DNA from 2 places in the Streptomyces sp. NPDC058373 genome. Region 2 is predicted to be linked to the other one. Evidence: riboswitches for the same ligand, from Rfam matches in the RefSeq annotation. Region 2 holds a riboswitch; the other holds the start of a gene.
The links. A riboswitch is a leader RNA that binds a small molecule or an ion and turns the genes downstream of it on or off. The one in region 2 is predicted to bind thiamine pyrophosphate.

Region 1: it holds a riboswitch for thiamine pyrophosphate, as region 2 does, so the genes downstream of both, ACFWMZ_RS13065 (thiamine ABC transporter substrate binding subunit) here and thiC (phosphomethylpyrimidine synthase ThiC) in region 2, are expected to answer to the same signal.

Annotation. Positions count from the first base shown of each region.
Region 1 covers NZ_JBHXJE010000017.1:30,102-45,004, forward strand. The annotation lists gene tsf (translation elongation factor Ts) at 1-101, shown strand, start outside; gene pyrH (UMP kinase) at 273-1,037, shown strand; gene frr (ribosome recycling factor) at 1,191-1,748, shown strand; gene ACFWMZ_RS13055 (phosphatidate cytidylyltransferase) at 1,748-2,854, shown strand; gene rlmN (23S rRNA (adenine(2503)-C(2))-methyltransferase RlmN) at 3,332-4,444, shown strand; TPP riboswitch at 4,538-4,659, shown strand; gene ACFWMZ_RS13065 (thiamine ABC transporter substrate binding subunit) at 4,740-5,816, shown strand; gene ACFWMZ_RS13070 (ABC transporter permease) at 6,029-7,672, shown strand; gene ACFWMZ_RS13075 (ABC transporter ATP-binding protein) at 7,672-8,790, shown strand; partial or broken gene ACFWMZ_RS13080 (maleylpyruvate isomerase family mycothiol-dependent enzyme) at 8,920-9,720, shown strand; gene ACFWMZ_RS13085 (VOC family protein) at 9,881-10,291, opposite strand; gene ACFWMZ_RS13090 (hypothetical protein) at 10,497-11,672, opposite strand; gene ACFWMZ_RS13095 (ABC transporter ATP-binding protein) at 11,654-12,382, opposite strand; gene ACFWMZ_RS13100 (aspartate aminotransferase family protein) at 13,010-14,389, opposite strand; gene ACFWMZ_RS13105 (Lrp/AsnC family transcriptional regulator) at 14,374-14,862, opposite strand.
Region 2 covers NZ_JBHXJE010000020.1:66,624-81,526, reverse strand. The annotation lists gene ACFWMZ_RS14635 (IclR family transcriptional regulator) at 1-770, shown strand, start outside; gene ACFWMZ_RS14630 (SsgA family sporulation/cell division regulator) at 868-1,305, shown strand; gene ACFWMZ_RS14625 (YibE/F family protein) at 1,350-2,738, opposite strand; TPP riboswitch at 2,810-2,967, shown strand; gene thiC (phosphomethylpyrimidine synthase ThiC) at 2,960-4,753, shown strand; gene ACFWMZ_RS14615 (hypothetical protein) at 4,907-5,836, opposite strand; gene ACFWMZ_RS14610 (metallophosphoesterase) at 6,235-7,302, opposite strand; gene ACFWMZ_RS14605 (LacI family DNA-binding transcriptional regulator) at 7,486-8,607, opposite strand; gene hisC (histidinol-phosphate transaminase) at 8,994-10,076, shown strand; gene ACFWMZ_RS14595 (cytochrome ubiquinol oxidase subunit I) at 10,268-11,776, shown strand; gene cydB (cytochrome d ubiquinol oxidase subunit II) at 11,791-12,792, shown strand; gene cydD (thiol reductant ABC exporter subunit CydD) at 12,881-14,903, shown strand, end outside.

The sequences.
Region 1 (14,903 bases), on a different contig from region 2:
ACCAGCCTTTCGCCAAGGACAACAAGAAGTCCGTCCAGAAGATCCTGGACGAGGCCGGTGTCAGCCTGAAGCGCTTTGCGCGCATCAAGGTCGGCATCTGAGTCCGTACCGCGATCGACATACGGCCCTCACGGGGCCGGTAGCGGACGCCACGGTGCGCCGCGTCGGACGCACCGGACGACCGCAGATCTGACGAGGAGGCCATTGCCGCGATCGGGATACCGCATCCACCGGCAATGGCCTCCTTCGTATGTGTACGAGGAGAAGACCCCATGGGCAATGTTGACAGTGCTGCCAGGAGCGAGGACGGCAAAGGAGCCGGCCGTTTCCTGCTGAAGCTTTCCGGCGAGGCTTTCGCCGGCGGCGGGGGGCTCGGCGTCGACCCCGACGTGGTGCATGCCATCGCCCGTGAGATCGCCGCCGTGGTCCGCGACGGCGCACAGATCGCCGTGGTGATCGGCGGCGGCAACTTCTTCCGCGGCGCCGAACTCCAGCAGCGGGGCATGGACCGCGCGCGCTCCGACTACATGGGCATGCTCGGCACCGTCATGAACTGCCTCGCGCTCCAGGACTTCCTGGAGAAGGAAGGCATCGACTCGCGGGTCCAGACGGCCATCACCATGGGGCAGGTGGCCGAGCCGTACATCCCGCTCCGTGCGGTGCGGCACCTGGAGAAGGGCCGCGTCGTCATCTTCGGCGCGGGCATGGGCATGCCGTACTTCTCCACCGACACCACCGCCGCCCAGCGCGCGCTCGAGATCGACGCCGAAGCGCTGCTGATGGGGAAGAACGGTGTCGACGGGGTCTACGATTCCGACCCGAAGGCCAACCCGGACGCGGTCAAGTTCGACGCCCTGGGCTACGGCGAGGTCATCACCCGGGACCTCAAGGTCGCCGACATGACCGCCATCACGCTGTGCCGGGACAACAAGCTGCCCATCCTGGTCTTCGAACTTCTCGCGGCCGGCAATATCGCCCGGGCCGTGAAGGGTGAGAAGATCGGCACGCTCGTGGGCGAGCCGCGCGCCCGGGACTGACCCGTCAGCGTCCCCCCGTGGGGATGGACAAAGCCCTGCCGGTCGGACACCGTGCAGGGAAGACACACGACGCAGCCGGCCCTGTTTCGTCCCCCGACAGCCACCACCGTGCGGGGGGTCCTCAGGCCAACTCAAGACACGCAGGAGCAAGTGGTGATCGAAGAGACCCTCCTCGAGGCCGAGGAGAAGATGGAAAAGGCCGTCGTGGTCGCCAAGGAGGACTTCGCCGCGATCCGCACCGGCCGTGCGCACCCGGCGATGTTCAACAAGATCGTGGCGGACTACTACGGCGCCCTCACGCCGATCAATCAGCTCGCGTCGTTCTCCGTGCCGGAGCCGCGCATGGCTGTCGTGACGCCGTTCGATTCGAGCGCGCTGCGCAACATCGAGCAGGCCATCCGCGACTCGGACCTCGGCGTCAACCCGAGCAACGACGGCCGCATCATCCGTGTGTCGTTCCCCGAGCTCACGGAGGAGCGCCGCCGCGAGTTCATCAAGGTCGCCAAGGGTAAGGCCGAGGACTCGAAGATCTCGATCCGCGCCGTCCGCCGCAAGGCCAAGGAGACCATCGACAAGCTGGTCAAGGACGGCGAGGTCGGTGAGGACGAGGGACGCCGCGGCGAGAAGGAACTCGACGACACCACTGCCAAGTACGTGGCTCAGGTGGACGAGCTGCTCAAGCACAAGGAAGCCGAGCTGCTCGAAGTCTGATGAACGACTCCTCCTGGGGCGCACCGTCGCATGCCGGGTACGCGGGTCCGTGGCCGACGCCAGGCCAGGGACCCGTCCAGGGGGCCGCTACGGCGGGTCCCGCGTACGATGCCCATGAAGCCCAGCAGACTCGGCCCATGCCCATCGTGCCCGAAATGCCGGACCTGCCTGCCGACGGTGGGAAGCGGGACGGCCGACCCGACGGCGCCCGGCCGGGCGCACCGCTGTTCCGTGACGAGACGCCGCAGGAGCCCATGCCCGCCGCCACGCCGCCCCCCGCACCGCAGAAGAAGAGCGCGGGGCGGGACCTCGGCGCAGCGATAGGGGTCGGCGTCGGCCTTGGAGCGGTGATCGTCGCGTCGCTGTTCATCGTGAAAGCGGTGTTCATCGGGGTCATAGCGGTCGCCGTCGTCGTCGGCCTGTGGGAGCTCACCACGCGCCTGGCGGAGCGTAAGGACATCCACGCGCCGCTGGTGCCGCTCGCCGTGGGCGGGGCGGGCATGGTCGTCGCCGGCTATGTGTGGGGCCCCGAGGGTGCCTGGGTCGCCATGGCTCTCACGGCGCTCGCCGTGCTCCTCTGGCGGATGACGGCGCCTCCTGAGGGATATCTGAAGGACGTCACGGCGGGCGTCTTCGCGACGTTCTACGTACCGTTCCTCGCGACGTTCGTGGCGCTCATGCTGACGGCCGACGACGGTGCGCAGCGCGTGATCACCTTCCTCATCCTGACCGTGGTCGCCGATACCGGCGCCTACGCCGTCGGCTGGCGATTCGGCACTCACAAGCTGGCCCCCCGCATCAGCCCCGGGAAGACCCGGGAAGGGCTGTTCGGGGCGGTCGGGGCTGCCATGGTCGCCGGTGCCCTGTGCATGCAGTTCCTGGTCGATGGCGGAGCCTGGTGGCAGGGGCTGCTGCTGGGGCTGGCAGTCGCGGTCAGTGCCACGCTCGGTGACCTCGGGGAATCGATGATCAAGCGGGACCTCGGCATCAAGGACATGGGCACGCTGCTGCCGGGGCACGGCGGGATCATGGACCGCCTGGACTCACTGCTGCCGACGGCGCCTGTGGTGTGGGCGCTGCTGGTGCTGTTCGTGGGAGCCGGCTGACCGGCCGATGATGTGGATGGGGACGGGGCGGCGCCTCTGGGTGCCGCCCCGTCCGGCGTTTTGCGGTGCTGCTGTGCCGGGTGGGGCAGGGCTTGAAGTCGCTGCTACGGATTCCGGGGGGGCGTACGTGAAGCGCGTGAAGCGGCGCGTGCGCGACGTGCGCGACGTGCGTGATGCCGCGGAGGTTGGGCCTCGCGACGGTGGGGGCGCCGCACGGCGCTCGGCTCGCCTGGGACAACGGTGCGGGCGCCCCGTCCCTGGCCCCGTCGCAGGGCGTTTCCGCAGGTCGCGCGCCCCGTGCGGGGCGCGCCCCGGAGGCGGGAAGGCGGCGGGAAAGGACCGCCCGGCAGTCCGGTTACCCTGGAAGAGCCCGCGCCGTCCAGTAGCGGGCCTTTTCCTGCCCCGCACCGTCGGACGATGCCGCGCCGCGTCTCCGCGGGTGCCCCGGCCTTCGCCGTCCTGAGGAGTCTTCCGCCCATGGCACCGCCCGCACCCGGAGTGCTCACCTTTGTCGCGCCCCGCGGAGCCAAGAAGCCGCCGCGGCACCTCGCCGACCTCACCCCCGCCGAGCGCAAGGAAGCCGTGGCCGCGATCGGTGAGAAGCCGTTCCGCGCCAAGCAGCTTTCGCAGCACTACTTCGCGCGCTACGCGCACGACCCGGCGGAGTGGACCGACATCCCCGCCGGCTCCCGCGAGAAGCTGCGCAGCGAGCTCCTGCCGGACCTCATGTCGGTGGTCCGGCACATCTCGTGCGACAACGACACCACCCGTAAAACCCTGTGGCGGCTCCATGACGGAACCCTCGTCGAGTCGGTACTCATGCGCTACCCGGACCGGGTGACCATGTGCATCTCGTCCCAGGCCGGCTGCGGCATGAACTGTCCGTTCTGCGCCACGGGGCAGGCGGGGCTGGACCGCAACCTCTCCACGGCCGAGATCGTGCATCAGATCGTCGACGGGATGAGGGCACTGCGGGACGGCGAGGTGCCCGGCGGCCCTGCCCGCCTGTCCAACATCGTCTTCATGGGCATGGGCGAGCCCCTCGCCAACTACAACCGGGTCACCGGCGCGATCAGGCGCCTCACCGACCCCGAGCCGGACGGTCTCGGGCTGTCGCAGCGCGGTATCACGGTCTCCACCGTCGGCTTGGTCCCGGCCATCCACCGTTTCGCGGACGAAGGATTCAAGTGCCGCTTGGCCGTCTCCTTGCACGCGCCCGACGACGAACTGCGTGACACGCTCGTTCCCGTCAACACCCGCTGGAAGGTCCGCGAGGTCCTCGACTCCGCCTGGGAGTACGCGGAGAAGTCGGGACGGCGGGTCTCTATCGAGTACGCCCTGATCCGCGACATCAACGATCAGGCGTGGCGTGGTGACCTGCTCGGGCGGTTGCTGAAGAACAAGCGCGTGCACGTCAACCTGATCCCGCTCAACCCCACGCCGGGCTCCAAGTGGACCGCCTCGCGGCCCGAGGACGAGAAGGCGTTCGTCGAGGCCATCGCCTCCCACGGAGTGCCGGTGACGGTTCGCGACACCCGGGGCCAGGAGATCGACGGGGCCTGTGGGCAGCTCGCCGCGACGGAGCGCTGAGCGTCCCGTCCGCGTCGTCTTCGTTCTGTACGGGGCGGAGGCGCCGTTCGGTCACGGGGCCCTCGCGCGAGTATCCTGACCTCGAACACATGCATATTCCGACAGGGGAGCGCCACAGCGCTGAGAGTGCGGCACCACGTGATGCACGTAAAGGCCGCAGACCCTCTGAACCTCGCCCGGGTCATTCCGGGTAGGAAGTTCGGACCACTCAAGCTGTTGCGCCTTGCCCTGGCGCCGGTTCGCCGGCACCAGGGCAAGGCCGCGTCTCTTCCTGGCCTATCCAGGAGGAAAATCAGTGCCCACCACACGAAACGTCGCCAGGACCGCGTTGGCGTCGTGTTTCGGCCTGGTCGCCGTGGCGGCCTGCGGTTCCGGCGGCGCCGACGAGGCACAGTCGAAGCAGGTCACCCTGATCACGCACGATTCGTTCAACGTGTCCAAGGACGTCCTGGCCGACTTCAAGAAGCAGACCGGCTACACCGTCAAGGTGCTGAAGAGCGGGGATGCCGGCCAGGCGGTCAACCAGGCCGTTCTCTCCAAGGACAACCCGCAGGGGGACGTCCTTTTCGGCGTCGACAACACGCTGCTCTCCCGCACGATCGACAACGGCGTCTTCGCCCCGTACCAGGCGAAGGGGCTGGACCGCGTCTCGAAGGAGTACCAGCTCGACGCGGAACACCGGGTGACACCGATCGACACCGGCGACATCTGCGTCAACTACGACAAGAACTACTTCGCCGACAAGAAACTCGATCCGCCACGCACCTTCGAGGACCTCGCCGACCCCAAGTACAAGAACCTCCTGGTCACCGAGAATGTCGCGACGTCCTCGCCGGGGCTCGGCTTCCTGCTCGGAACCGCGGCCGAGTTCGGCGACGAAGGCTGGCAGGGGTACTGGAAGAAGCTCAAGGACAATGGCGTGAAGGTCGTCGAGGGCTGGGAGCAGGCGTACAACGAGGAGTTCTCGGGCTCCGCGGGAGGCAAGAAGGCCGGAGGCGACCGGCCGCTCGTCGTCTCGTACGCGTCCAGCCCGCCGGTCGAGGTGCTGTACGCCGACCCTCAGCCCGACGAGGCGCCCACGGGGGTGCTGACCGACACCTGCTTCCGGCAGATCGAGTTCGCGGGGCTCCTCGACGGGGCGAAGAACCCTGAGGGCGGGAAGAAGCTGCTGGACTTCCTGATCGGCAGGACGTTCCAGGAGGACCTGCCGCTGCAGATGTTCGTCCGGCCTGTGGCGGACGACGCGAAGCTGCCCGAGCTGTTCACCGAGTTCGGCGCGGAGGCGGACCGTGCGCGGTCGCTGGACCCGAAGAAGATCGCCGACAACCGTGAGGCGTGGGTCAAGTCGTGGACCTCGCTTGTGGTGAAGTGACGGAGCGGCACGCCGCGCCGGGCGCCGCGCGCGGCCCCCAGAGCGGCCCCGTCCGCGGCGTGACCGCGGTGGACGGGGCAGGCAAGGCCCGTCGTCCGGGGGGCGGCACGGCGCAGACCCCGCGCGGTCCGCGACGGGGCGGGCCGCGCCTGCGTCGTCGCGCCGTCGCCGCAGGTGGCGCGCGCCGTGGCCGCTGGACGCGAGCCGCCCTGATGGCCGTCCCCGTGATCTTCTTCGGGCTCTTCTTCGCGTACCCCGTCGCCGCCATCGTCGGCCGGGGTCTGCGGCAGGACGGGACCTGGCAGTTCGCCGCGCTGGGCGACGTACTGGGCGACCCGGACATCGGTCAGGTGCTCTGGTTCACCCTCTGGCAGGCCCTCGCGTCGACAGCACTGACCCTGGCCGTCGCCATGCCGGCCGCGTACGTGTTCGCCCGGTTGGAGTTCCCCGGCAAGGGGCTGCTGCGCGCCGTGGTCACGGTGCCCTTCGTCCTGCCCACGGTGGTGGTCGGGACCGCGTTCCTGGCACTCCTCGGACGCGGCGGCCTGCTGGACGACCTGTGGGGCCTGCGCCTGGACACCACAGTCTGGGCCATCCTCCTGGCCCACGTCTTCTTCAACTACGCCGTCGTGGTGCGTACCGTCGGAGGGCTCTGGGCACAGCTCGACCCGCGGCAGGAGGAAGCCGCGAGGACGCTCGGCGCGTCGCGCTTGCGGGCCTGGCGCACCGTCACGCTGCCCGCCCTCGGGCCCGCCGTCGCGGCCGCCGCCCTGATGGTCTTCCTGTTCACGTTCACCTCGTTCGGTGTCGTGCAGATCCTGGGCGGGCCCGGCTTCGCGACGTTGGAGGTGGAGATCTACCGGCAGACCGCGCAGCTCCTCGACCTCCCCACCGCCGCCGTCCTCACGCTGGTGCAGTTCGCTGCCGTCGGGGCGATCCTCGCCGTGCACGCCTGGACCGTGCGGCGCCGCGAGACCGCGCTGAGCCTGGTCGACGCGGCACAAGCCGTCCGGCGCGTCCACGGGGCGGGGCACCGCCTCCTGCTGGGCTTCGTGCTCGGCACCGTCGCCGTACTGATCCTGCTGCCCCTCGGGGTCCTGGTGGAGCGGGCTCTCGACGCCCCGGGCGGATACGGGCTGAGCTACTTCCGCGCCCTCACGTCGGCTGACGGCGGGGCGTTCCTCGTGCCGCCGGTCGACGCCATCGGCAACTCCCTGCGGTACGCCGCCGTGGCGACCCTCATCGCGCTGGTCGTCGGGGGCCTCGCCGCCGCGGCGTTGACGCGGCGTGCGGGGCGGTTCACCAGGGGATTCGACGCTCTGCTGATGCTCCCGCTGGGGGTGTCCGCGGTGACGGTGGGGTTCGGTTTCCTCATCGCCCTCGACGAGCCCCCGCTGAACCTTCGCGCCAGTTGGATCCTGGTCCCGCTCGCCCAGGCGCTCGTCGGAGTACCGTTCGTGGTGCGCACCATGCTGCCCGTGCTGCGCGCCGTGGACAGCCGCCTGCGCGACGCGGCCGCCGTCCTGGGCGCTTCACCGTGGCGGGCCTGGCGAGAGGTTGACCTGCCACTGGTACGCCGGGCGCTGTTGGTCGCCGCCGGGTTCGCCTTCGCCGTGTCGCTCGGCGAGTTCGGCGCGACCGTCTTCATCGCGCGCCCCGACAACCCGACGCTACCGGTGGCCGTGGCCAGGCTGCTGGGCCGCGCCGGCGACCTCAACTACGGACAGGCCATGGCTCTGTCCACGATCCTCATGATCGTCTGCGTCGTCTCGCTGCTGCTCCTGGAGCGGGTCCGCCCGCCGTCCCGCGGGACGGGCAGCGCCGGGGCGCCACTCGACCGAACCGGAGCGTTCTGATGGCCGATGAACCACGGCGCGCGGACGGGCACCGTACCCGCACCGAGGCGCCTGCCGCGCAGACGGAGCGGGACGCCGCGCGCCCCGTGGCGCCGCTGCTGGAGCTGGACGGGGCGTCGGTGCGCTTCGACGGGGCGCCGCACGCCGCGCTCGGCGCGGTCGACCTCCAGGTGGATGCGGGCGAGATCGTCTGCGTGCTGGGGCCGAGTGGAAGCGGTAAGTCCACACTGCTGCGCACGGTGGCGGGGCTCCAGGAGCTCGATGCGGGGCGGGTGCTGCTGGAGGGGAGGGACCAGGCAGGCGTTCCGGCGCACCGGCGCGCCGTGGGGCTCATGTTCCAGGACCATCAGCTCTTCCCGCAGCGCGACGTCGGCGGCAACATCGCCTTCGGGCCCCGAATGCACGGGGCGACGCGCCAGGAGCAGAGCGACCGGGTGGCGGACCTGCTGCGGCTGGTGGGTCTGCCCGGAGCCTCGGGCCGCGCCGTCAGCACGTTGTCCGGCGGCGAGCAGCAGCGGGTGGCCCTGGCCCGCGCGCTGGCGCCCCGTCCGCGCCTGCTGATGCTCGACGAGCCGCTCGGTCAGCTCGACCGCAGCCTTCGGGAGCGCCTCGTGGTGGAACTGCGCGAGCTCTTCGCCACCCTCGGGACGACCGTGCTGGCGGTGACGCACGACCAGGGGGAGGCGTTCGCCCTGGCCGACCGGGTGGTGGTGATGCGCGAGGGGCGCATCGCCCAGTCGGGCACGCCGCTGGAGGTGTGGCAGCGGCCGGTCGACGCGTTCGTGGCCCGGTTCCTCGGTTTCGACAACCTCGTCGAGGCCACCGTGGCCGACGGCGCGGCAGACACGCCCTGGGGCGAACTGGCCGTACCGCCCGGGGCGCCGCGGGGGAAGCGGGAGGTACTGATCAGGCCCACCGGTGTCCGCCTCGTGGAGGTGGGGCGCGGTCTTGCCTGCACCGTGGCTGCCCGGACCTTCCGGGGCACGCACGTCTCGCTCCGCCTGGAGCCCGCGACAGGGCCGGAGCTGGAAGCCGCGTGCACCTTGCGGGAGGCGCCGGAACCCGGGGCGGAGGTCGGAGTCGTCTTCGACCAGGACGACGTGGTCGTCCTGGGATAAGAGCAGGCCGGCGCCTTCGCCGGGAGGGTGGTGGCCCGCCGCTATGCGATGGCGCGCGCCCGTACGGTGCCGTACGGGGCGGCGTGATAATGCCGTGCCGGTCAGCGGGGCCGCGGCTACGCTCCGGCCATGACAAGCACGGATCTTTCTACGACCGGTACTGCGACGAAGTGAACGTGCAGACGGCACTGCTGCGGCAGGCCATGGCGGGAGCTGATCTCCGGGCACGCGTGCCCACGTGCCCGGAGTGGACGCTGCGCGAACTCGCGGTGCACGTGGGCGGTGCGACGCAGTGGGTGGACGAGATCGCACGCGGCCGAGCGGCGGCCGAGGTGCCGGAGGAGGCGGTCCCCGCGTTCACGGGGCCGCCCGCCGCGGACGGGCCCGGGGCCTTGGATGCGTGGTTGGCTGAGGGAGCCGAGGCGGCCGCGGAGGCACTGAGGGAAGCGGGGCCCGGGCGGAAGAGTGGACCTGGTCCTGGGATCAGAGCTCCAGCTTCTGGGCGCGGCGGCTCACCCACGAACTCCTCGTCCACCGCGCCGACGCCTGCCTCGCGGCCGGCGCGCCCTTCACGGCCGACGCCGAGCTGGCCTCGGATGCCGTGGACGAGTGGCTGGAGATCGTCGCGTACGTGCAGCGGAGTGTCCCGGGCGATCCCGCCGCCCAGCTACGGGGCGACGGGCGCACTCTGCATCTCCACGCGACGGACGGGGCGGGCGGCGTACGGGGGGAGTGGCGCGTCGAGCTCACCGACGAAGGGTTCACGGTGAGCCCGGATCACATGGAGGAGGCCACGGTGGAGCTGCGCGGGCCGATGACGGAGCTGACGCTCGGCTTCTATCGCCGCATGCCCGTGACCGGTGGACGCCTGGAGGTGCGGGGCGATCGTTCGCTCCTGGACTTCTGCTGGAGCGGGCGACTTTCGAGTGAGGCGAGGGGCGACGTCGCGCCGTGGCTGCTGGGTCGCGGGGCGCGTGGGACGAGCCGTCCTTGCTCGCCCCGTCGCTCCGATGGCGCGGATGGCGATGCCCCGTCACCCGCGCCGTCCATGGCTTGACGGGCGGCCCGTGCGCCTCACTCTGACGCTCGCTCAGCCTTCGACGACCGACGGGTCCATCCAGACGACCTCGAAGTGGTGGCCGTCCGGGTCGAAGAAGGCGCGGCCGTACATGAAGTCGCCCTCCTCCTGGGCCTCACCGGCGGGGGAGCCGCCGGCGGCGATGGCCTTGTCGACGAGCTCGTCGACCTTCTCCCGGCTCTCGGCGCTCAGCGCCAGCAGCGCCTCGACCGTCTGGGAGGAGTCCGCGATCTGCTTCTTGGTGAACTGGCCGAACCGTTCCTTCGTCATGATCATCAGCACGATGGTGTCGCTGATCACGACGGACGAGGTGGTGTCGTCGGAGAACTGCTCGTTGAGGGAGTACCCCAGCTCGGTGAAGAACTTCTTCGACGCTTCCAGGTCGTGCACCGCGAGGTTGACGAAGATCATCTGCTGGTACATGGCTGTCCCCACTGATAGGCGGAGGACGGGGTGGCCGTCCCTCCTGCGGCGCAGGTGACCCGGAGGTTCCTGCGTTTCATGGTGGTAGACCAGGCTCGGCCGCGGAACTCATCGATGAGGCGGTACGGACGTGCCGATTTCTTCGCCACAGGGCTGGGCGTGGGATGTCGGCGGGCGGCGGGACCATGCAGCGGCCCAGCACGACTCACCCGCGGAGCGGAGCCGCCGCCAGGGTGGCCGCCGCCCAGGTGAGCGGGACGAACACGACCACCAGCGTCAGGGCCCGGAGCGCCGCCGCGTTGCGCAGCGCGGAGGCACGGGCGCCCAGCCGCAGCAGCGCGGCATTGGCCGACGCGCGCGACCTCCTGGCCTCGACGCCGGCGCTGAGCAGGGTCGCGAGTGCGCAGCCGGCCACCAGCACGCCACCGAGCGCGGTCAATGGCCCGGCGGCGGAGGCACCGGTGCCCGCCCCGTGGAGTGCGGTGGAGGCGAGCGCGCCCGACGCCACGGCACAGACCACGCCGAGGGGACGGCCGATCCGGGTGGCCTCCTCCTGGAGGCCGCGCCCGGCGAGCAACCGCACCGCGCCTGGCTTCGCCGATTGCAGCAGCCGTCCGCAGAGATGGGTGAGGCCCGGTCCGGCGAGCGCCAGCCCCAGCGCGGTGAGGGCCCAGCCGAGTACGCCGCCGAACGCGCTCGACTCCGCGCCGCCCGGCAGCGGAACGTCTGTCCCGTCACCGCGCGACGTACCTCCCGTTGCCCAGGTCTCCACCGCCAGCCCCGTGGCGAGCAGGGCGACGCCCCAGGGGAGCCCCGTCGGCACGGGCAACGGGGCGGCCGGCTCCGTCCGCGGGGTGGACGGAGCGGACTCCCCCTCGCGGGGACGCAGCGCCAGGGCGCTGGCCGTCGACGCCACGACCGGCACGACCGCCAGCAGGGTCAGCGCGGCGGCCAGAGGCAGCGGCTGGTCCGCGGCCAACATGTCGGCGGCCGCCCCGTCGAACGGCAGCCCCGTCAGATCGCCCCGCAGATGGAGGAAGAACAGCAACGCGACCACGGAGCCGAGGAGGCTGGACAGCGCCGTGGACACCGCGGCGAGCCCGGCCAGCGCCGCGGGCCCCAGTCCGAGGGAGGAGAGGCCGTCGCGGGGGCGCGTGGCCGGGTCGTTGCGGGCCATGGCGACGGCGAAGTACACCGTTGCGGTGAGCGGTACGAGGCACCAGGCGAGCCGGAGCAGGGCGCCGCCCGCCCCGGGGTGCGCCAGAGCGTGGCTCAGGGCGCTCAGCATGAGGAAACCCGTGCCCGCCGACGCCGCGGAGACGAGGAGTCGGCCGCAGAGGACGAACGGGTGGGCGCCGCGGGTCAGACGGAGAGCGAGCACGCTGCCCGGCCTTCCTGCTCGGGGGCGTCGGGAGCGCCGTCGGTCCGGCCGTCGCTCAGCCGCACTTCGCGGTCGGCGACGGACGCGGTGTCCGGGTCGGCGGTCGCGATGACGACCGTGATGTCGTGGGAACGCGCCGCCGAGACCAAGGCGCGCAGCGCGTGGTCCCTTGTGGGACGGCGCAGTGCGATGGTGGGCTCGTCGGCGAGGATGGCGTCGGGATCCATGGCGATGGCCCGCGCGATGCAGACGTGCTGGCGCTGTGCGTAGGCCAGGGCGTGGGGGCGCTTGCGCGCCACCGCTCCGAGATCGAACTGGTCGAGCCACTCCATCGCGGCGTTCTTCGCGGCGCGCCGCGGCGTACCGCGCAGGAGTAGGGGGAGCGCGGTGTTCTCCCAGGCGCTGAGTTCCGGGACGAGATGAGGCTCCGAGTCGATCCACCCCAGGTGTTCGCGCCGGAAACGCTCCCGCTGCGACGGCGTGAGGCTGTGGACCGGCATGTCGTCGAACCACACCTCGCCCTCGTCGGGGGTGATCTGGCCGGAGAGGCACCGCAGCAAGGTGGTCTTCCCGCACGCCCGGGGCCCCGTGACCGCGAGGATCTCGCCCGCGCGCACCCCGAGCGTGATGCCTGCGAGGGCGGGAGTGCCGTGATGCGCGTGGTGTAGGCCGACGGCTCGCAGTAGGTCGTCGTCGGGTGGGGCCGCCATGGTGACACCTCGGTTCCGTGAGCACGGTGCGGCCGACGCGGCTCCGCGGGCCCACGGGGCGGGGCAGATGCGGTGCACGGGGCGGTCGCCCTACGGAAGGGAACCTAGGGACGCCGCGCGCGGAGCATCGCACGCACACGGCCCGATGCCGCACGTTCCCACTCGAACGGGTGGCGTCGGGCCGCCGGGGGAGAGGGAGGCGGGAGTACGCCGTACGCGGCTACGGGGCGCGCTGTAGCAGGGGCGCGCAGCGGGGCGGGCGTCGTGCCTGCGACGGGACGGGGCGGTACGGGGTGGCGCCGCCCAGTGCCCCGTACGAGACGGGCCGACCTGCACTGTGCGTAAGGGGTGACGTCCGGCGAGGGGCCTCGCGTCCAGGGGCTCCCGCACCAGAGGAGGCCCCCGCAGGGGGGCGGTAAGGAATGACGGCGCGCAGCGCCCCGTATCGGATGAGCCGCTTGGTCCGTCTGGCGCGGCGCCCGCCCAGCTGAGCCGCAACCCTCGAAGCATAGTAAGGAGTGACGTCGCGCAGCACCCCATACCTAACGTCGCCCCGCCCGGACGCCCCACTTAACGGGGCGCGCCCCGCACGGAGCCCGCCCCGCACGGGGCGCACCCCGCAACACCTCAGAGCTTTGTCCAAGCCTCCGTAAGTACCCCTCGGAGGATCCCCTCGATCTCGTCGAACGTCGACTGGTCGGAGATCAGCGGCGGGGCCAGCTGGATGACCGGGTCGCCGCGGTCGTCGGCGCGGCAGTACAGGCCGTTGTCGAAGAGCGCCTTGGAGAGGAAGCCGTACAGGACGCGCTCCGTCTCCTCGTCGGTGAACGTCTCCTTGGTGGCCTTGTCCTTGACGAGCTCGATGCCGTAGAAGAAGCCGTTGCCGCGGACGTCGCCGACGATGGGCAGGTCGTGCAGCTTCTGGAGAGTCGAGAGGAAGTTGTTCTCGTTGTCGAGGACGTGCTGGTTGAGGCCCTCGCGGTCGAAGATGTCGAGGTTGGCCAGGGCGACCGCGGAGGAGACCGGGTGGCCGCCGAAGGTGTACCCGTGCAGGAAGGTGTTGTCGCCCTGGTAGAAGGGCTCCGCCAGGCGGTCGGAGATGATGCAGGCGCCGATGGGTGAGTAGCCCGAGGTCATGCCCTTGGCACAGGTGATCATGTCCGGGACGTAGCCGAACTTGTCGCAGGCGAAGGTGGTCCCGAGCCGTCCGAACGCGCAGATGACCTCGTCGGAGACGAGCAGCACGTCGTACTGGTCGCAGATCTCGCGGACCCGCTGGAAGTAGCCGGGCGGCGGCGGGAAGCAGCCTCCGGCGTTCTGCACCGGCTCCAGGAAGACGGCGGCGACGGTCTCCGGGCCCTCGAAAAGGATCTGCTGCTCGATCTGGTCGGCGGCCCAGCGACCGAAGGCCTCGGGGTCGTCACCGAAGAGCGGCGCGCGGTAGATGTTGGTGTTGGGCACCTTGTGCGCGCCCGGCACCAGCGGCTCGAACGGGGCCTTCAGCGCGGGCAGTCCGGTGATGGACAGCGCGCCCTGCGGCGTGCCGTGGTAGGCGACGGCACGCGAGATGACCTTGTGCTTGGTCGGCTTGCCGGTCAGCTTGAAGTACTGCTTCGCCAGCTTCCACGCCGTCTCGACGGCCTCGCCGCCGCCGGTGGTGAAGAAGACCTTGTTCAGGTCGCCCGGCGCCTCGTGGGCCAGCCGCTCGGCGAGCTCGACCGCCTTGGGGTGCGCGTACGACCAGATGGGGAAGAACGCCAGCTCCTGCGCCTGCTTCGAGGCGGCCTCGGCCAGTTCGGTGCGGCCGTGTCCGGCCTGTACGACGAAGAGCCCCGCCAGTCCGTCCAGGTAGCGCCGCCCCTGGTCGTCGTAGATGTAGGTGCCCTCACCCCGCACGATGGTGGGAACGGGCGCGCTCTCGTACGACGACATGCGCGTGAAGTGCATCCACAGGTGGTCGTACGCGGTTCGGCTGAGGTCCTTGCTCACGGCTATCGGGTTCCCCACATGTAGGTCTGCTTCTTGAGCTTCAGGTAGACGAAGCTCTCGGTGGAGCGCACGCCGGGGAGGGCCCGGATGCGTTTGTTGATCGTCTCCAGGAGGTGGTCGTCGTCCTCGCAGACGATCTCCACCATCAGGTCGAAGGAGCCCGCGGTCATCACCACGTACTCGCACTCGGCCATGGCCGACAGCGCCTCGGCCACCGGGTCGAGGTCGCCCTCGACGTTGATGCCGACCATCGCCTGGCGGCGCAGTCCCACGGTGAGCGGATCGGTCACCGCGACGATCTGCATCACGCCCTGGTCGAGCAGCTTCTGGACGCGCTGCCTCACGGCTGCCTCGGAGAGGCCGACGGCCTTCCCGATCGCGGCGTACGGGCGGCGCCCGTCCTCCTGGAGCTGCTCGATGATTGCCAGGGACACGGCGTCGACGGACGACGAACCGCTCCCGTTCCTGGAGTCTGCGCTTCGACTGGCCACGACCTCACTGTGCACGAGGTCTCGTCGTTTTCGCAAGGCGG
Region 2 (14,903 bases):
GACACCAGGACGACGGCCACGCCGCGCCCACGCTCATCGGCTCCGTCCAGCGGGCGCTGCGGCTGCTGGAAGCCGCCGCCGTCCACGAATGCGGCGCCCCCGCCAAGCAGTTGGCCCGCGAGGCGGGCGTGGCGCTGCCCACCGCCTACCACCTGCTGCGCACCCTGACCCACGAGCGGTACCTCCGCCGGGTCGACGGGGTCTACGTGCTGGGCCCGGCCGTCGGCCGGCTGGACGAGGCGTACGCGCAGCAGAGCCGCCGCCACCTCGTCGACGACGTCTTACGCCACTGGCGCGACCGCCTGGGCGCCCCCGTCTACTTCGCCATGTACCGCGACGGCGAGATCGACCTGGTGGCGACGGCGGACACGCCCGGGAATCCCGCGGTCGCGGAATGGGCCGACTTCCGCGAGACCGCCCACGCCCACGCCATAGGCCAGTGCCTCCTCGCGCAGCTCGACGAGGAAGGCCGCCGGGACCACCTCTCCCGCCACCCCGTCCAGCCGCTCACCCCGTACTCGGTCCCCGACAGCCAGCGGTTACTGCGCCGCCTGGCCGCGACCGAGCGCATGCAGCCGGTCGTGGAATACCAGCAGTACGCGCTCGGCGTGGCCTGTGCGGCGGTGCCGATCACCGTCGGGTCCACCGCCGCCGTCATGGCCGTCTCCCTCCCCGCGGCTCAGACCGACCGCCTGCGGGTCACCACGCAACTCCTGCACCGGGACGTCGGCAGCATCCTGCGGCGACTCCGATTCTCTATCAGCATCTGAAAACTCACTCCTTGTGATCCAATGATGGCGTTCTGCAAGATGCCATGAAGGGCCGGGACGGATTTCGGCCACGTGGCGGCAACTGGCGGGGTAGTCCATGCGCGAGTCAGTACAGGCAGAGGTCATGATGAGCTTCCTCGTCTCCGAGGAGCTCGCCTTCCGCATCCCGGTGGAGCTGCGGTACGAGACCGTCGATCCGTACGCGGTGCGGCTGACGTTCCACCTCCCCGGGGACGCCCCTGTCACCTGGGTCTTCGGCCGTGAGCTGCTGGTCGACGGGGTCCTGGACGCCGCCGGCGACGGCGACGTGCGGGTCTCCCCGGTCGGACAGGAGGCCACCAGAGAGGTGCACATCACCCTCCAGGTCGGCTCCGAGCAGGCGCTCTTCCGGGCCGGGAAGGCGCCGCTGCTCGCCTTCCTCGACCGCACCGACCGGCTGGTCCCGCTCGGCAGCGAGCGGGCGCACGCGGACTTCGACACGCACCTCGACGACGCCCTGAGCCGCATCCTCACCGAGGAGCAGAGCGCCGGCTGAACGGCCGGGCCGGGCCGGACCGAGCCCGGCTCCCGGCCCCCGCCTCAGCGCTTCCTCCGGCGCCCCCTGCCGCCGCGCGCCGCCGGAGCGTTGCCCACGGGCCCCCCTGTGTCCTTGTCCGCCGACACCACCAGCGCCGCCAGCGCCGTCGTCACCGGGACCGAGGCCACCAGGCCGATCGAGCCCACCAGCGTCCGTACGATCTCCTCCGCCACCAGCTCGCTGTTGGCGACCATGCCCACGCTGCTCTGCGCGATGGAGAAGAGCAGCAGCAGCGGCAGCGCCGCGCCCGCGTAGGCCAGCACCAGGGTGTTGACCACGGAGGCGATGTGGTCCCGGCCGATGCGGATCCCGGCCCGGTAGAGCTTGCGCCAGCCCATCGTCGGGTCGGCCTGGTGCAGCTCCCACACAGCCGAGGTCTGGGTGACCGTCACGTCGTCGAGGACGCCGAGGGAGCCGATGATGACGCCCGCCAGCAGCAGGCCGCTCATGTCGATCTCCGGGTAGAGCCCGTGGATCAGCCCGGTGTTGTCGTCCGTGTTGCCCGTCAGGGCCGCCCAGCCGATGAAGAGCGAGCCGAGCACGCCGATCAGGAGCAGCGACACCAGCGTGCCGAGTACCGCCACCGAGGTTCTCGCCGTCAGCCCGTGGCAGAGGTACAGGGCGATCAGCATGATGGCGCTGGCGCCGATCACCGCCACCACCAGCGGGTTCGAGCCCTGCAGGATCGCCGGCAGGATGAAGAGCGTCAGCAGCGCGAAGCTCGCGGCGAGAGCGACCAGCGCCATCAGCCCCCGCATCCGGCCCACCAGCACCACGGCCACGGCGAAGATCGCGGCCAGCAGGGCCAGGGGGAACTTCCGGTCCACGTCGGTCACGGAGTACTGGAGCTCCTCCGGCGCGTCCGGAGCGTAGGCGACCACCACGCCCTGCCCCTGGCTCAGCTTCCGGGAGGCGTCGGGCTGCACGATCTCGGTGAAGGTCCGGCCCGCGTGCGGCCCGGAGGTCACCTCGACGGTGGCCTTCTCGCACTGCCCGGTCGCCTGCTCCTGCGCGGACCGGCCCTCCGGAGTGGAGGTGTCGCCGTTGGGCGGGGGCTGGGAGACGTTCACATCGGCGCAGTCGACCTGTTCCACCTGGGTGACCGAGCCCTGCTCCGTCTGCCGGTCCATGCCGACACCGGTCCGCTCATGCGCGGGAGCGCCACCGGGCCAGAGGACGAGCAACCCCACCACAACGGCGGCGGCGAACGGGATCAGGACGGCCGCGATCACCTTTCGCAGGTGTTTGGAGACCGGGGCGGCCGGGCCGTGGCTGTGGGAGTGCCCGTGGCCGCCCGTCGGCGGCTCCCCGTCGTGCCCCCCGGGGCCGGACGGCGGGCCGCCCGAGGGGGGCTGCGAGGGCGGCGGAGGCGGTGGCGTCGTCGAGGTCACGGGTCGATCATCGCAAGAGTCGGCGAGGCCCACTGTTCAGCACGGCCGACAGGGCGTTAGCGTGGGGCCACCTTTGTACACGCGGGAGCTCGGAGCACCGGGCTGAGAGGGCGCTGACCTCCGCTGGGCGACCGGTCGTCAAAACCGGTCGTCACCAGGGACATCGCTGCGTCGACCGCCGAACCTGTTACCGGGTAATGCCGGCGTAGGGAGTAGGTCTCATGACCACACAGGACGCACGCACGCCTGCCTCGGAACCGAAGAACGAGGCCGGGAAGTCCATCGGCTGGCACAAGGCGTACATCGAGGGCTCCCGGCCCGATCTGCGCGTGCCGGTCCGCCAGGTGCACCTCACCAACGGAAACGCCGTCACCCTGTACGACACCTCCGGGCCGTACACCGATCCGGCGGTGGAGACCGACGTCCGGCGGGGTCTGTCGCCGCTCCGCGAGCACTGGATCACCGCTCGCGGCGACACCGAGGAGTACGCCGGGCGCCCCGTCCGTCCCGAGGACGACGGCATCAAGCACACCAGCCCGCGCGGTGGGCTGCGCAACCTCGACGCGGTCTTCCCCGGCCGACCCCGCAAGCCCCGCCGGGCCGTCCCCGGCCGCACGGTGACGCAACTCGCCTACGCGCGGCGCGGCGAGGTGACCCCCGAGATGGAGTACGTGGCCATCCGGGAGAACCTCGACCCCCGGACCGTCCGGGACGAGATCGCCGCGGGCCGGGCCGTCCTCCCGGCCAACATCAACCACCCGGAGATCGAGCCGATGATCATCGGCAAGCGGTTCCTGGTGAAGGTCAACGCCAACATCGGCAACTCGGCGGTCACCTCCTCGATCGAGGAGGAGGTGGAGAAGATGACGTGGGCGACCCGCTGGGGCGCGGACACCGTCATGGACCTCTCGACCGGCCGGAACATCCACACCACCCGCGAGTGGGTGCTGCGCAACTCCCCCGTGCCGATCGGCACCGTGCCGCTCTACCAGGCGCTGGAGAAGGTCGACGGCAAGGCCGAGGAGCTCACCTGGGAGGTGTACAAGGACACCGTCATCGAGCAGGCCGAGCAGGGCGTCGACTACATGACGGTCCACGCGGGGGTCCGGCTCGCCTACGTGCCGCTGACCGCGCGGCGCAAGACCGGCATCGTCTCGCGCGGCGGGTCGATCATGGCTGCCTGGTGCCTCGCTCACCACCAGGAGAGCTTCCTGTACACGCACTTCGAGGAGCTCTGCGAGATCCTCGCGGCCTACGACGTCACCTACTCGCTCGGTGACGGCCTGCGGCCCGGATCGATCGCGGACGCCAACGACGAGGCGCAGTTCGCCGAACTCCGCACGCTCGGGGAGCTGAACACGATCGCCAAGCGGCACGGCGTGCAGACCATGATCGAGGGCCCGGGCCATGTGCCCATGCACAAGATCAAGGAGAACATCGACCTCCAGCAGGAGATCTGTGAGGAGGCGCCGTTCTACACGCTCGGCCCGCTCACCACGGACATCGCCCCCGCCTACGACCACATCACATCGGGCATCGGCGCGGCGATGATCGGCTGGTGGGGCACGGCGATGCTCTGCTACGTCACCCCCAAGGAGCACCTCGGCCTGCCCAACCGGGACGACGTGAAGACCGGCGTCATCACCTACAAGATCGCGGCCCACGCGGCCGACCTCGCCAAGGGCCATCCGGGCGCGCAGGACTGGGACGACGCCCTCTCGGACGCGCGCTTCGAGTTCCGCTGGGAGGACCAGTTCAACCTGGCGCTCGACCCGGACACCGCGCGGGAGTTCCACGACGAGACGCTCCCGGCCGAGCCGGCCAAGACGGCCCACTTCTGCTCCATGTGCGGGCCGAAGTTCTGCTCGATGAAGATCAGCCAGGACATCGCGACCCGTTTCGGTGACGCGGCCGACCCGGGAGCCTCGCAGGAGGAGATCGAGGCCGGGATGCTCCAGAAGTCGAAGGAGTTCGCGGAGTCCGGCAACCGGGTCTATCTGCCCCTGGCGGACTGAGGCGCGCGGGAGACCCGCGAGGATGTTTCACGTGAAACACCCCAGCGGTCGATGTTTCACGTGAAACATCACCCATGCCGATGTTTCACGTGAAACAGGCGAGCGGCCGGTCGGGCGCGAGGCCCCCGACCGGCCGCTCCGGCCGTCGCCGGTTCACCCGTGCCCAGGACCCTCGCCATCCTGCCCACGGAAGTCGGGGCTGCCGAACCGCGGGCTCTGGTAGGAGGGTCGGGAGTCGGGTCGCTCGGTGCCGCTCTCCGCCGGGCTGCTGAAGCTGGGCCGGCCATAGCCGAGGTGGGGCATGCGGTCCGGGTCCGCCTCGCCGGGCGACCTGCGTCCCGGAACCTCCACCTCGCTCCCGGGCGTCGGCCCGGGCTTCGCCGCCGACGCCTCGGCGAGCGTGGTGTGGAGGAAGGGCAGGATGCCCCGCTCGGTGAGCGCCCGCTCCCAGGCGTCGGAGGCACGCTGCACCTCGCGCCGGAGCGGGTCGGCGGGAACCGGAGCCGTCGGGAAGAGCGCCTTGTGCCGGTGGGCGGTCAGCAGGAGGGCGAGCCCTGCGGCGAACAGGGCGGCCGCCGCGAACGCGGCGAACACCCAGCCCGTCGTGAGCAGGGTCTGCGACAGCGCGGGAGCGGGGTCCAGCATCCGCAGGGCGTAGCCGACCAGCAGGAAGATCAACGCCGCGGTGCCCGCGAGGAGCGGTGCGAGGACCGCCAGGACGGCCAGGGCGCCGGCGCCGGCGGCCTCGGTCATCTGGCTGACGGCGGTGGTGAGCCCGGTGCCGCCGGGGCGCGTGGAGGAAGGATCGTCGCCGGTGGTGGAGCCGGCCGCGCTGGTGGCCTCTCCCAGTTCCTCGCGCAGGGAGAGGAGATGGCGGTACTCGGTCGCCGCGGCCGCGGTGATCACGGCGGTGCCGCCCAGCGCGAGGCGGCGCAGTTCGGGGACGGGGATCCGTCCTCCGGGCCCGGCGGCTGTCGTCCGGCCGCCGTTGCCGTGGGTGATGGTGCGCAGGGCGTCGTCGAGGAGCCGCTCGTACGCGGCGCGGTCCTCGTTCAGCAGGTGCGGAGCGCTGTTCATGTGCATCCCCCGAGGTGTCCGTAGGGCATCGCCGCCCGCGACGTCGCGGGCGGGTCGGTGGAAACGGAGGAGAGCCTGCTACGGATATTCCGATGGTAGAGCGGTAACGGCCTGCGATGACAGGGACTTTGCGGAATTCAGGGACGCGGGCGCCGTCGCCCGGCGCGTCCGCCCGGTGCGCGCGGGGTGGGCGGCGCGGTGGCCGGTGGCGGCGGGTGGCGCGGCTCTCGGCGGGGGGAGCGGCGCCGCGGGAGGCCGGAAACCGGGCGGGTCAGGCCGGTTCACCAGGAGCGCGCGGGCGTAGGCCGCGGGGCGCCCAGGAGCAATCCCGGAAGCGGACCGACCGGGCACCGGGCCTGTCCCGCGGGCGGAGCGTCGCGTACCCGGGGACCGGCCCCGTCGGCTCAGTCCGCGAGCGGCAGGCCGCTGACCAGGAGCTTCCCGGCCATGGTGACGCCGCCGTCGAGGGCGACGGCCAGCCCGTCGGCGTAGACGTGCGGACCGTCGATCTGCGGGCCGCTGTCGGGGGACCCGTCCTCGGAGCCGGATTCCCCGAGCAGGTAGGGGATGGGGCTGTGGCCGTGGACGACGCGGCGGCCACCGTAGACGCCGAGCAGTTCGCGGGCGGCCGAGGCGCCCTCGTCGCGGAAGGCGAACCGCTTGGTGAACTTGCGGAAGAGGTCCCAGCACTCGTCGGCGTCGTTGCGGGTGAGGATGGAGTGGACGGTGTCGTTGACCGCCTCGATGGAGTCGCCGTAGTCCAGGTAGGCCGTGGTGTCCGAGTGGAGGAGCAGGTGGTCGTCCTCCTCCACGATGGCGTCCAGGCGGGACATCCACTGGAGGTGGTGGTCCTCCAGCCGCTCCATGTCGCTCTTCTGCCCGCCGTTGAGGAGCCAGGCGGCCTGGAAGGTGGCCGTGCCGGCGCCGGAGTCGATCGGGGTGTCGCCGAACCGCTTGGCGCCCAGCAGCAGGAGCTCGTGGTTGCCCATCAGGGCCTTGCAGTAGCCCCCGGCGGCCGCGGCCTCCGCGGAGAGCCGCATGACCAGCTCGATCACGCCGATCCCGTCGGGACCGCGGTCGGTGAAGTCACCCAGGAACCAGACCCGGGCGTTGCCCGCCGACCAGTTGCCGTCGGCGTCGACCAGCCCTTGGGCCTGGAGCGCGGCGAGCAGCTCGTCGAGGTAACCGTGGACGTCGCCCACCGCGTAGAGCGGTCCGAGCCCGTCGGCGGTCGCGCGCGGGGCGGTCTCCTCGGGGGCGACGACCACCTGCACGGTGTCGCCCCGGTTGATGACCGGCAGGTCTCGCTGGGTCGGGGTGTAGCCGTCCGGCGGCTCCGCGTCGGAGGGCGTGGACGCGGCCGGAGGCCCCGCCTGCTGGACGTATGCCGGTACCCGGAAGTCACGCAGTGTCGCCGTGCGCACCGTGGGTCCCTGACTGGCCCCCTGAGTCATCGACCCCTCCACCACCATCGCGCCGCCTCTGCACCGGTTCGGACTGCCTGGTCGCAGCGGCCCGCGGTGTCGTCCGCCCATCATAGGAATGAGGATCGCGCTGTGTGGTGCACCAGGGGTGGTGAATAACGCCGAGACCGCTGTTCACCGGGGATTCCTTCCGAATTGGGAGGACTTTTCCCCGGCGCCTGGCCGTGTCGCTCACCCCTGTCCGGAGGAGCGGGGCGGATTGACGGTGATGCTCGGAGAGCGCCGCATCGAGGAGGTGCGGACGATCAGCTCGGTCGGTATCACCTGTTCCACGGGCTGATCCTGGTTGATTCCCTCGATGGCGTCGATGAGGAGCTGGACCACCGCGGTGCCGATCCGGCGCGGTTTGAGGGAGAGCGTGGTGACGGGCGGCTCGGTGCTGGCGTAGACGGTGGACTCGCTGCAGCAGACCAGGAGGAGGTCGTCGGGGACGCGCAGCCCGTAGCGGCGGGCGGCGGCGAGGAGGTCGGTGCCGTTGGGGTCGAAGAGCCCGTAGACCGCGTCGGGCCGGTCGGGGCGGGCGAGCAGCCGGTCGGCGGCGACGGCGCCGGCGCACGGGTCGTGCGCGGGGTACGCCTCCAGCACCGGGTCCTGGCCGATCCGGGCGCACCAGCGCAGGTAGGCGGAGGTCGAGAGGCGGGTGTACATGTCCGTGGTGGTGCCGGTGAGCAGCCCGATACGGCGGGCCCCCGCCGCGGCGAGGTGGTCGAGGATGTCGAGGACGGCGGCCTCGTGGTCGTTGTCGACCCACGCGGTGACGGGAAGGGAGCCCGCCGGCCGTCCGTCGGAGACGACGGGCAGGCCCTGGCGGGCGAGTTCGCGTACCACCGGGTCGTCGTCGGCGGGGTCGACCACCACGGTGCCGTCGAGCGCCACGTTGGACCAGACGTCGACGGGGCTGAGGCGGGAGGTCGCGGGGAGGATCACCAGGGCGTAGCCGCGGGCGAGCGCGGCGGAGGTGGCGGCTCTGGCCATTTCCGCGAAGTAGGCGAACTCCGTGAAGGTGAAAGGTTCATCCCCGTACGTGGTTACGGTCAGACCGATGAGGCCGGACTTGCCCGTACGGAGGGTGCGGGCCGCCGCCGAGGGACGGTAGCCCAGTCGTTCGGCCACCTCCCGGACGTGGCGGCGGGTGGCATCCGGCAGTCTCCCCTTGCCGTTGAGGGCGTCGGACACGGTCGTGATGGAGACGCCGGCGGCGGCGGCCACATCTCTGATGCCGGCTCGCACTGGCCGGCTCCCCCGGCGGGTCGTATCCGCTCGGCTCACCTGGTGCTCCCCTGCTGCTGTCATGGCGAGCCGATAGTAGGGCTCATGGAGGCGGGTGGCCCGGGTGCATATGCAGACGTTGACGGTGACGTTTCTGCATGGTCATCACGGGCCAACGCTGATGTATTGCCAGGTAGTTGGCGGATTCGACCCGATGGTTCGGATGCCCGGAAGGAATGGTCCCGCTTATCGGAAGAGGCAGCGGCCGACCTCCAACTCACCTTCACGAGGGATGCGCGCCACGGCGCAGGCCACCGGCGTGCGACGGATTTTCGCGCGCCCCCTCAGGTCGCTCCGCTCGGTGTGCGGCAGACCACGGACCGTGGTCCTGTGCCCGAGGCCCTGCGCCGGGAAGCCCAATCCTCATAAGGTGAGAAGTATTCGAACCGATGATCATGAGGAGGACCGCGGTGAGCGAGTCGACCCCCACGTTGCGTGCGGAGATGGCGGGCATTCCGGCCTACAAGCCCGGGAAGCCCGCCTCCGCCTCGGAGGGCCCGGCGGCCTACAAGCTGTCCTCCAACGAGAACCCGTACCCGCCGCTCCCCGGTGTCCTGGAAAGCACGCTGGCGGCGGCCGCCCAGATCAACCGGTACCCGGACATGGCGTGCACCACACTGACGGCTGAGCTGGCTGATCGGTTCGGTGTGCCGCGGGAGCACGTGGCGACCGGTACGGGATCGGTCGGTGTGGCGCAGCAGCTGCTCCAGGCCACCTCGGGCCCGGGCGACGAAGTGATCTACGCATGGCGGTCGTTCGAGGCGTACCCGATCATCACGCAGATCAGCGGGGCGAAGTCGGTTCAGGTGCCGCTGGACTCCGGCGAGGTGCACGACCTGGACGCGATGGCGGCGGCGATCACCGACCGCACCCGGCTCATCTTCGTCTGCAACCCCAACAACCCCACGGGCACCGTGGTCCGCCGGGCCGAGCTGGAGCGCTTCCTCGACCGGGTCCCCAGCGATGTGCTGGTCGTGCTGGACGAGGCGTACCGCGAGTTCATCCGCGACGCCGAGGTGCCGGACGGCATCGAGCTCTACCGCGACCGCCCGAACGTCGCGGTGCTGCGGACCTTCTCGAAGGCGTACGGGCTGGCCGGCCTGCGGGTCGGGTTCGCCGTCGCCCACGAGCCGGTGGCGGCGGCCCTGCGGAAGACGGCGGTCCCCTTCGGTGTGAGCCAGCTCGCGCAGGACGCGGCGGTGGCCTCGCTGCGCGCGGAGGACGAGCTGCTGGGGCGGGTCGGCGCGCTGGTCGGCGAGCGGACCCGGGTGGTCGCCGACCTCCAGGAGCAGGGGTGGACGGTGCCGGAGACGCACGCAAACTTCGTGTGGCTGCGGCTGGGGGAGCGGACGGTCGACTTCGCCCACGCCTGCGAGCAGGCCGGGGTCGTGGTCCGGCCGTTCGCGGGGGAGGGCGTGCGCGTGACCATCGGCGAGACCGAGGCGAACGATCTGTTCCTGAAGGCGGCCGAGGGCTTCCGCAAGAACGGCTGACGCGAGCGGCCGACCGGCTGCCTGGAGGCGGGGTTCCCGATAAGGGGGCCCCGCCTCTTTCGCTTGTCAGGTGGTAGGACATAATGCTTGTGAATGTGAACGCGTTCACAAGCGCATCCCGTTTTCCGCCTCTTTGCGGTGGATCAAGGGGGCGAAGTGGACGCCGTTCGCGGGTGATCCAAGGAGGAGACGTGGATCTTGCACTGGCGCCGGAAACCCTGTCGCGTTGGCAGTTCGGCATCACGACCGTCTACCACTTCCTTTTCGTCCCCCTGACGATCTCGCTCGCCGGACTGACCGCCGGGCTCCAGACCGCATGGGTGCGGACAGGCAAGGAGAAGTACCTCAAGGCGACCAAGTTCTGGGGCAAGCTTTTCCTGATCAACATCGCCCTGGGAGTCGTCACCGGCATCGTCCAGGAGTTCCAGTTCGGCATGAACTGGTCGGACTACTCGCGCTTCGTCGGGGACGTCTTCGGTGCCCCGCTGGCGTTCGAGGCGCTGATCGCCTTCTTCTTCGAGTCGACCTTCATCGGCCTGTGGATCTTCGGCTGGGACAAGCTGCCGCCCAAGATCCACCTCGCCTGCATCTGGATGGTCTCGATCGGCACCATCCTCTCCGCGTACTTCATCCTGGCCGCCAACTCCTGGATGCAGCACCCCGTCGGCTACCGCATCGACGAGGTCACCGGCCGCGCCGAACTCACCGACTTCTGGCTCGTGCTGACCCAGAACACCGCGCTGGCGCAGTTCTTCCACACCATCGCCGCGGCCGTCCTCACCGGCGGCGCGTTCATGGCGGGCATCGCGGCCTACCACCTGATGCGGAAGAAGCACATCGACTCGATGCGGCTCTCGCTCCGCCTCGGCCTGGTCACCATCGCCGTCGGCGGACTGCTCACCGCGGTCAGCGGCGACACCCTCGGCAAGATCATGTACGAGCAGCAGCCGATGAAGATGGCCGCCGCCGAGGCGCTCTGGGAGGGCGAGGGGCCGGCTCCCTTCTCCCTCTTCGCCGTCGGCGACGTCGACAAGGGACACAACGTGGTCGCCGTCGAGGTACCCGGCCTCCTCTCCTTCCTCGCCCACAACAACTTCACCGACCACGTGCCCGGCATCAAGGACATGAACGCCGAGTACCAGGAGAAGTACGGACCCGGCGACTACCGGCCCAACATCCCGGTCGCCTACTGGGGCTTCCGCTGGATGATCGGGTTCGGCATGGCCTCCTTCGGCGTCGGGCTGCTCGGGCTCTGGCTCACCCGGAAGAGGTTCCTTCTCCCCCCTCACCTGCGGACCGGCGAGGACGAGGTACCGAACCTCGTGCTCTTCCGCAACAAGGTGCTCGGCCCCCGGCTCAGCCGCCTCTACTGGCGCCTGACCCTCTGGACGCTCGCGTTCCCACTGATCGCCAGCGCCTGGGGATGGATCTTCACCGAGACGGGCCGCCAGCCCTGGGCCGTCTACGGCGTCCTGCGCACCTCCGCCGCCGTCTCCCCCGGCGTCTCCCAGGGCGAAGTCCTCACCTCGATGCTCATCTTCACCCTGCTCTACGCGGTCCTCGCCGTCATCGAGGTCAGGCTGCTCGTGAAGTACGTCAAGGCCGGACCGCCCGAGCTGACGGAGGCCGACCTCAATCCGCCCAAGCAGATCGGCGGCGACGCGTCCGACGCCGACCGCCCCATGGCCTTCTCGTACTGAGGGAGCGCTGAGGTATGGAACTCCACGACGTCTGGTTCGTCCTGATCGCCGTCCTGTGGACCGGCTACTTCTTCCTGGAAGGCTTCGACTTCGGAGTCGGGGTCCTCACCAGACTGCTCGCCCGCGACCGGCGGGAGAAGCGGGTCCTCATCAACACCATCGGACCCGTCTGGGACGGCAACGAGGTGTGGCTGCTGAGCGCCGGCGGCGCGACCTTCGCCGCCTTCCCCGACTGGTACGCCACCCTCTTCTCCGGCTTCTACCTGCCGCTGCTGCTCATCCTGGTCTGCCTCATCGTCCGTGGGGTCGCCTTCGAGTACCGGGCCAAGCGGAGCGATGAGCGCTGGCAGACCAACTGGGAGCACGCCATCTTCTGGTGCTCCCTGCTCCCGGCCTTCCTCTGGGGCGTCGCCTTCGGCAACATCGTGCACGGCGTGGCGATCGACGCCGACAAGGAGTACGTCGGCGGCGTGCTCGACCTGCTCAACCCGTACGCGCTGCTCGGCGGCCTTCTCACCCTCACTCTCTTCACCTTCCACGGCACGGTGTTCGCCGGGCTCAAGACGGTCGGGGAGATACGGGAGCGGGCACGCAAGCTGGCGCTGCGGCTCGGCGTGGTCACCGCGGCGGTCGCCGTGGGCTTCCTCCTCTGGACCCAGGCCGACCACGGGAAGCCCGCCGGGGCCGTCCTGCTGGTGATCGCCGTCGGCGCGCTGCTCGCGGCTCTCGTCGCCGTGGCCAGGAGCCGGGAAGGGTGGGCCTTCGCCCTCTCGGGGCTGACCATCGTCGCCGGGGTGGCGATGCTCTTCGTCTCGCTCTTCCCCGACGTGATGCCCTCCACCCTGGACCCGGCGTGGAGCCTGACCGCGGCCAACTCCGCCTCAAGCCCGTACACGTTGACGATCATGACCTGGTGTGCGGGCATCGCGACCCCTGTGGTCCTCCTCTACCAGGGGTGGACGTACTGGGTCTTCCGCAAGCGCATCGGCACGCACCACATAGCCGAGGCCCACTGACCGCTCACGCGGAGGCCGGAGCGTCCGGCTCCAGCCTCCGCGCCGGGCGGCGTCCCCGCCGTCCGGCCGCCCCCGGAGGGTGTTTCACGTGAAACCGATCGACCCGCGACTCCTCAGGTACGCCCGCGCCACCAAGTTCTTCCTCGTCGCCGTGGTGGTCCTCGGCGCGGTCGGCGCCGGGCTGGTCATCGCGCAGGCCATGCTCCTCGCCGAGCTGATCGTCTCCTCCTTCGAGCAGCGCTACGACACCGGTGACCTGACCGCACCGCTCCTGGCCCTGGCCGCTGTCGCCCTCGGGCGCGCCCTGGTCTCCTGGCTGACCGAACTCGCCGCTCACCGGGCCAGCGCCGCCGTCACCTCGGAGCTGCGGATGCGGCTGGTGGAGCGGGCCGGGCGGCTCGGTCCCGGCTGGCTCGGGGGGCAGCGGACCGGTTCCCTCATCGCCCTCGCCACCCGGGGCGTGGACGCTCTCGACGACTACTTCGCCCGGTACCTGCCGCAGTTGGGCCTCGCCGTCGTCGTACCGGTGGCGGTGCTGGCCCGGATCGTCACCGAGGACTGGGTCTCCGCGGCCATCATCGTCGCCACCCTCCCTCTCATCCCGATCTTCATGGCGCTCATCGGCTGGGCGACCCAGTCGCGGATGGACCGGCAGTGGGGACTGCTGTCCCGGCTCTCCGGCCACTTCCTGGACGTGGTCGCGGGACTGCCCACCCTCAAGGTCTTCGGGCGCGCCAAGGCGCAGGCGGAGTCGATCCGCCGCATCACCCACGACTACCGCAGGGCGACCCTGCGGACCCTGCGGATCGCCTTCCTCTCCTCCTTCGCCCTGGAACTGCTCGCCACGCTCTCGGTGGCCCTGGTGGCCGTCACCATCGGCATGCGGCTCGTCCACGGAGACATGGAGCTCTACGCCGCGCTCGTCATCCTGGTGCTGGCCCCCGAGGCGTACCTGCCGCTGCGACAGGTCGGCGCGCAGTACCACGCGGCGGCGGAGGGGCTGGCCGCGGCCGAGGAGGTCTTCGCCGTACTGGAGACGCCTCTGCCGGACACCGGGAAGCGGGCCGCACCCGCGGGCGCCCTCTCCTTCGAGGGAGTGACCGTCCGCCACCCGGGCCGGAGCGCCCCTGCCGTACGGGAGGTCGACTTCACGGTGGCGCCGGGGGAGACGGTGGCCCTCGTCGGCCCCAGCGGCTGCGGCAAGACGACGCTGCTCCAGGCCGTCCTGGGGTTCGTCACCCCGTCGGAGGGCCGGATCACCGTCGGCGGGACCGACCTGGCGGAGATCGACCGGGAGCAGTGGCACCAGCGCATCGCCTGGGTCCCGCAGCGTCCGCAGCTCTTCGCCGGGACCGTCGCGGAGAACGTACGGCTGGCCCGGCCCGACGCTTCCGACGCGGAAGTGGCGCGCGCCCTCCGGCAGGCGGGTGCGGAGAGCTTCGTCGCCGGACTGCCCCGGGGTGCGCAGACCGAGTTGGGAGAGGACGGCGCCGGTCTCTCGGCCGGGCAGCGCCAACGCGTCGCGCTGGCACGGGCCTTCCTCGCCGACCGGCCGGTCCTGCTGCTCGACGAGCCCACGGCGTCGCTCGACGGCACGAGCGAGGAGGGCATCGTCGAGGCGGTACGGCGGCTCGCCGTAGGACGGACGGTGCTGCTGGTGGTGCACCGGCCCGCGCTGCTCGCCGCCGCCGACCGCGTGGTGCGGCTGGACGAGGTGACGAAGCCCGCGGTCGAGGGGGCGGAGCACGCCATGCCGGTGCAGCGCGTCGGCTCGGCGAGCGCCCCTGTGGCCCCGGCGGCCGACTCCATGACGGTGGCGGTCAGTCCTCGGGGGCCGGCCGGGGCTGAAGCCCGCGTTGTCGGCGAGGAAAGGGCCCATGTTTCACGTGAAACATCGCCCGAGGAGTGGGAGTGGTGCTTCTCGGATGTTTCATGTGAAACCACGCCACGGTCTCCGGAGGCTCAGCGCGATGTTTCACGTGAAACATCGGCGGCGGACACCGACTCGGCCCCGGAACCGCCCATGCGGCGCTCCGCACTGGCCCGGGTACGCGCCGCCGGACGCCCCCAGCGTGGACGCCTCCTCCTCTCCCTCCTCCTGGGCGGCCTGG